Pleomorphomonas sp. PLEO: one gene and its partner. The protein of the gene in region 2 binds, or shares a complex with, the protein of the main gene of each other region. Links are inferred from orthologs where the notes say so. Each region holds a gene or a part of one and is shown on either strand. Other genes may lie near its edges.

Region 1 (3,755 bases), 600 kb from region 2 along the record:
CTTCCTTGCCCTGGGCGCCAGCCCGGTGTGGACGCTGCCCGAAACGCCGGTGATGCCGAAATCGCGCTACGCCATCATGGCCGACTACATGCCAACCGTCGGCACGCGCGGCCTCGACATGATGTTCCGCACCGCCACCGTGCAGGTGAACCTCGACTTTTCCTCCGAAGCCGACATGCGCCGCAAGATGCAGGTGTCGATTGCGCTGCAGCCGATCGCCACGGCTCTGTTTGCCAACTCGCCCTATCTCGACGGCAAGGCCACCGGCCGCCTGTCGGAACGCTCCGAGATCTGGCGCGACACTGACAACGCACGGGCGGGCATGGTTCCCTTCGTGTTCGAGGAGAACTTCGGCTTCGAGAGCTATGTCGAGTGGGCACTTGATGTACCCATGTATTTCGTCAAGCGCGGCGACACCTATCATCGCGCCACCGAGGTCACCTTCCGACAGTTCATGGCCGGCGCCTTCCGCAACCGGTTACCCGGTGTCGAGCCAACCATTGGCGACTGGGACAATCACCTCGGCACCTTGTTCCCCGAGGTGCGACTCAAGCGCTATCTCGAAATGCGCGGTGCCGACTCCGGCTCTACCGATCACATCCTGGCGCTGCCGGCCTTCTGGGTCGGTCTGCTTTATGACCAGGCCGCGCTCAACGCTGCCTGGGACCTCATCAAGGGCTGGAGTACCGAGGAGCGGCAGCGCTTGCGTGACGACGTACCCACGCTGGCGCTCAATGCGAAGATCGGCGGGCGGACGGTGCGCGATATCGGTCGCGAGGTGGTGGCGCTATCGCGGGCGGGTCTTACGCGGCGTGCCCAGATCAACCGCTGCGGTCAGGACGAGACACAATATCTCCGGCCGCTCGACATCATTCTCGACCGAGGCAAGACTGAGGCCGAGGTGCTGCTGGAGAAATTCGGCAATAACCTCGATGGCATCTTCTGCGCGCTCGACATGCAGCCGATGGGCGACCTCGGCTGCCTCTGAGCAATGTCCGGCGGCGGCCGGCGTTTGACGCCCCCGCCTCCGGTCGCCATGATCGCTCGACGTTTTCCGAGTCGCCGCGCGGCTCGCCTCAATTTTGCCGGACGATGATCGGTGACCGAGACCCCTACCAACGCTGCCGAATTTACGGTTTCCGAGATTTCCTTCGCTCTCAAGCGCAGCGTCGAGGATCAGTTCGGCTTCGTGCGTGTGCGCGGTGAAATTTCCGGCTATCGGGGGCCACACTCCTCGGGACATGCCTATTTTGCCTTGAAGGACGAGGGTGCTCGCATCGAGGCCGTGGTCTGGCGCGGCGTGATGGGCAAATTGCGCTTCAAGCCTGAGGAAGGCATGGAGGTGATTGCTACTGGCCGGCTCACCACCTATCCAAACTCCTCCAAATATCAGATCGTCATCGACGCGCTGGAACCGGCCGGTGCCGGTGCGCTGATGGCGCTGCTTGAGGAGCGCAAACGCAAGCTGGGCGCCGAGGGGCTGTTCGATGCCGGGCGCAAGCAGCTTCTTCCCTATTTGCCGCGCGTGGTCGGCGTCGTTACCTCGCCGACCGGTGCCGTCATCCGAGACATTCTGCATCGCCTTGCCGATCGCTTCCCGGTGCACGTGTTGATCTGGCCAGTGAAGGTGCAAGGTGATAACTGCGGCCCCGAGGTGGCGGCCGGTATTGCCGGCTTCAATGCATTGCCAGAGGGCGGCGCCATTCCGCGGCCGGATGTCATCATCGTGGCGCGCGGCGGTGGCAGTCTCGAAGACCTGTGGGGCTTCAATGACGAGGTTGTGGTACGCGCCGCCGCGGCGAGCGACATCCCGCTGGTCTCCGCCGTCGGCCATGAAACCGACTGGACGCTGATCGACCTCGCAGCCGACGTTCGCGCGCCGACGCCGACCGGGGCCGCCGAAATGGTGGTGCCGGTACGGCGTGAGCTGATGGATCGCGTCGACGATCTCGGCCGTCGGCTTACCGGCGCCAGCCTTCGGGCGATCGATCTTCGGCGAACGCGGCTTGTGTCGGCCGCGCGTGCTCTGCCGCGCGCTTCCGACATCCTGGCGCTGCCGCGCCAACGCTTCGACGCCGTAGCCAATGCCCTGCCAAAGGCGTTGCTTGCCAACACAACGCTGCACGCCCGGCAATTCGAGCGTGTCACCGCCCGCCTCACGCCGGCGAGCCTTCTCCGGACCCAGGCACAACTGGCCGAGCGGTTGTCGGGACTGTCGGCGCGTAGCGGCCGCGCGGTCTCCGAACTGATCGCTCGACGGCGGGCACGCCTCGACCAGGTGAATTCGGTGTTCGACGCGGTCAACCACATGGCGACGCTGAGGCGTGGCTATGCGCTGGTACGCGACGAAGAGGGAAAGCCGGTGTTCCGCGCTGGCGGACTCGCAGCAGGCGCGGCGATCGAGATTGAATTCTCCGACGGTCGGGTCCACGGCCGGGTCGGCGAGGAACCACATCTCGCATCTGACGCAAAGCCGACGCCGCGCCGCCCGAAAACGAAATCCGGCCCAGCCGATCAGGGCAATCTCTTCTGACCGATCAAGACAAGACTGAGCGTATCCGCCCATCAGTCAATTCGCCCGGCGGGCGGGCGACGACAACTCGGTTGCGTCCTGCGCGCTTGGCGGCATAGACGGCCTTATCGGCCTGTTGCAACATCTGCTCAAAGGACGCAGCGGTATCCGGATAGGCCGAGATGCCCGCCGAAAAGGTGATTTCGGCCGGCCCCTGGCTGGTCACCACCGGTTGGGCACGGATAACCGCCCGCCAAGCCTCGGCACGGGCGCGAGCCTCTTCGATATCGGCGTGAGGCATCAACACCAGAAACTCCTCGCCACCCATGCGCACGGCCACTTCGCCGGGACGAAGCGAACGGCTGAGGACACCCGCGATCGCCACCAGGGCGTCATCGCCGGCCTTATGACCATAGGTGTCGTTGAGCCGTTTAAAGTGATCAAGGTCGAGGGAAACAGCCACCAGAGACCGTCCGACAGCGTCGGCGGTATCGATCAGCCGGTCAGAAATGTTCTCGAGGATGCGCCGGTTGTTGAGGCCGGTCAGACTGTCGCGGTGCGCCATTTCGTGAAGTTGCTCCTGCAGACGCAGGTTGGCTTCGAGACGCTCCTCCATCAGCCGAGTCGACACATGCAGGCTCTCCTGAGCCCGCAGATAATCGGTGATATCGCGCAGCACGTAAGCGACGCTTTGGGAATGACGGACCGCGTCGACGACCACGGTTCGCACCTCGTAGGTCCGCTCGCCCCGTTGCCAGCGGCGCACAAATTCGCCGCCACCGAACAGACTTGAGCGATCAATGGGTCCGAACGTGGTGCCCAGCTCGGCAAAGGCCTTGCCGACCAGTTGTTTCCCGTCGAAAATCGTCCGCATGGCAGCATTGGCCTCGGCGATCAGGCCATTCGCGGATACGACGAGAATACCATCGGGATGAGCGGAGACCACCGCGCTGATAGCTACCGGCGCAAGCGACAAGAATTGGTTCCGGCTGACCAGAATGCCGTAGATCATCGGCACCACAACATAGGCGAGCGGCGTCGGATCAAATCCGAGAATGCGAATTCCTGCAAGATTGTAGGCGGCATTGGCCACCCATGGCACCATTGCGGATACGAGAAGACCGATGAATTGAGCGCGGTGCACTTGCGGGGCATGAATTGCCGCCCAGATCGTGCGGATGGCCGTCAGCGACATGAAAAAGTAGATGGCGATCATCGCCGCGAAGAAGACCGGACCGTGCTG
Region 2 (2,700 bases):
ACCTGATCGTAGGCACGTTGCAGGAAGGTGGAATAGATGGCGCAGAAAGGCTTCAGGCCTTCGGTTGCCATGCCCGCCGCGAAGGTCACCGCATGCTGTTCGGCGATGCCGACATCGAACATGCGATGGGGGAAGGCCTCGGCAAACAGGTCGAGCCCGGTGCCGGCCGGCATGGCGGCGGTAATGCCGACGATGCGCTCGTCACGCCGTCCCTCGTCGACCAGCGTCTCGCCAAACACCTGCGTATAACTCGGCGCATTGGCCTTGGGCTTCACTTGAGCGCCGGTCACCACGTCGAACCGGCTCACACCGTGATATTTATCGGCGGCTGCCTCGGCTGGCGGGTAGCCCTTGCCCTTCTTGGTGACGACGTGCAGCAGCACCGGCCCGTCCTTGGCGTTACGGACATTGCGCAGCACTGGCAGCAGATGAGACAGATTGTGCCCGTCGATGGGGCCGACATAATAGAAGCCCAGTTCCTCGAACAGTGTGCCGCCGGTTAGGAAGCCACGTGCGTATTCCTCGGCCCGCTGCGCCTTCTGCCGGAGGCCTTTCGGCAGGTTAAAGGCAAGCTGCTTCATCGCCTCGCGCAACGTGAGATAGGTGGGGCCGGAAACGAGGCGCGCCAGATAGGCGCTCATGGCGCCAGTCGGCGGAGCGATCGACATGTCGTTGTCGTTCAAGATAACCACGAGACGGCTGTCCATCGCACCAGCGTTGTTCATCGCCTCGTAGGCCATGCCGGCCGACATGGCGCCATCGCCGATGACGGCGATGACCTGATTGTCGCCGCCCTTCAAGTCGCGCGCCACTGCCATGCCAAGGCCGGCCGAGATCGACGTCGACGAATGGCCGGCGCCAAACGGATCGTAAACGCTCTCGGCGCGCTTGGTGAACCCGGAGAGGCCGCCGCCCTGGCGCAAAGTGCGGATGTCCGCACGTCGACCGGTCAGAATTTTATGCGGATAAGCCTGATGACCGACGTCCCAGATCAGCCGATCGCGCGGCGTGTCGAACACGGCGTGCAGCGCTACCGTCAGCTCGACGACGCCCAGCCCGGCGCCGAGATGGCCGCCGGTTGCCGACACTGCGTCGATCATCTCAGCGCGCACCTCGGATGCGAGCTGCTCAAGCTCGGCAACCGATAGTACCTTGAGATCATCCGGCGACGATATCTTGTCGAGGAGCGGGGTGGCGGGACGCGGCAATCCAAAAAATCCGTGAAACTACGAGGGCAAATCCCTCATCTTCAGATATCAGTCAATCACAGTGTCTTCAATTCGCAAGCGCGCTCTTTATTGAGCCCAATTGCGGCGAATGCACGAAATAAGTTTTGATATTAACCGCCGCCACCAAAACGGGTGGCGCCCCGGCTTATCATTCGCGGTCGAGCGGCTCGACGCCAGCGGCCGAGCCATCCCCGGCAATGCGGATCTTCTCCACCTTCGCCTCGGCGGCCTTCAGCAAACCGTCGCAGTGTTTGCGTATCGCGTCGCCACGCTCATAGATGGAAATGCTCTCCTCGAGCGGCACCGAACCCTGTTCGAGCCGGGCGACGATGCCCTCAAGTTCTTTCAGAGCCTGCTCGAAGCTAAGAGCACTGACGTCGGTAGCGGTAGTCATTGTCGGCGACCTTTCGTCGATCAGGGATAGAGGCGAGTCCGCGTCCAGCCGCCATTGCCGTCGGGCAGGAAGCGGACACGATCGTGCAGGCGGAACAGCCCGTCGCGCCAGAATTCGATGGCGGTCGGCGATACGCGCAGGCCCGACCAATAATCTGGCCGCGGCACCATACCGACACCGAACTTGAGACCCCATTCGGCCACCGCCTTTTCGAGAGCGAAGCGGCTTTCGAGTGGGCGTGACTGCTTGGAGGCCCAGGCTCCGATCCGGCTACCGCGATCGCGACTTTGGAAATAGGCGTCCGCCTCTTCCTTCGAAACTTCCGAGACGATGCCGCGCACGCGCACCTGCCGCCTGAGGCTTTTCCAGTGAAACAGAAGAGACGCCTTGCCGCTCTTCAGGATCTGCTCGCCCTTGGCTGAGCCGAAGTTGGTGTAGAAGACAAAGCCACGCTCGTCGAAGCCCTTGAGCAGCACCATGCGCGCATCCGGCAGCCCGTCCTCGTCGACGGTGGCAAGCGCCATGGCGTTGGGATCGCTCGGCTCGCTCTTCTCAGCCTCCTTCATCCAGCTGACGAACAACTGGTAGGGCTCTGAGGCTTCGGTGAAATCGGGCTCGGAACTGGACATTTTCTTCGGCGCCTCGTCATGCTGGCTGGCCGTGGGCCAGATTCGCGCAAGCGTCCGACCGGCATATAGCGACATCCCGGCCATCGACAACCTCCCAAGCGATCCCACCGAAAAGATTTTGTCAAAGCTGCGCGACCCGTATAATGGCACACTCTGGAACGGAACGTGATCGGGCATTACATGCTTGGCAGAACCTTGGCGCTATCGGGCGCCGTTATCCATTTGAAGAGGGCCAACCAGCATGCGTGATCCGTATGAGATCTTGGGCGTGCCTAAGAGCGCGGACGAAACGACGATCAAGAAGGCGTATCGCAAGCTTGCCAAGCAGCATCACCCCGATACCAACAAGAACGACCCGCGTTCCAAGGAACGCTTTTCCGAACTCAATTCGGCCTATGAAATCGTCGGCGACAAGGACAAGCGCCGCCAGTTCGACGCCGGCGAAATC

What was found. The genes of interacting proteins can lie anywhere in the genome.
Region 1: the proteins of AB6N07_RS20225 (region 2) and xseA are in contact, whole or in part, in a cryo-EM structure (PDB 8TXR), measured with the Escherichia coli proteins. The link is inferred for Pleomorphomonas sp. PLEO from one-to-one orthologs.

Annotation. Positions count from the first base shown.
Region 1 is NZ_CP166625.1:4,956,831-4,960,585, forward strand. What follows is about bases 369-3,316. They hold xseA (exodeoxyribonuclease VII large subunit), read left to right. Parts: upstream 369-1,099; coding sequence 1,100-2,533; downstream 2,534-3,316. Other genes in these bases: AB6N07_RS22935 (glutamate--cysteine ligase), read left to right, coding at 369-988; AB6N07_RS22945 (diguanylate cyclase), read right to left, coding at 2,538-3,316. Outside these bases: more of AB6N07_RS22935, read left to right, coding at 1-368; more of AB6N07_RS22945, read right to left, coding at 3,317-3,755. UniProt on the Escherichia coli protein: Bidirectionally degrades single-stranded DNA into large acid-insoluble oligonucleotides, which are then degraded further into small acid-soluble oligonucleotides.
Region 2 is NZ_CP166625.1:4,360,745-4,363,444, forward strand. It holds AB6N07_RS20225 (exodeoxyribonuclease VII small subunit), read right to left. Parts: upstream 1,624-2,700; coding sequence 1,378-1,623; downstream 1-1,377. Other genes in the region: dxs (1-deoxy-D-xylulose-5-phosphate synthase), read right to left, coding at 1-1,208; pdxH (pyridoxamine 5'-phosphate oxidase), read right to left, coding at 1,644-2,252; AB6N07_RS20235 (DnaJ C-terminal domain-containing protein), read left to right, coding at 2,494-2,700. UniProt on the Escherichia coli protein: Bidirectionally degrades single-stranded DNA into large acid-insoluble oligonucleotides, which are then degraded further into small acid-soluble oligonucleotides.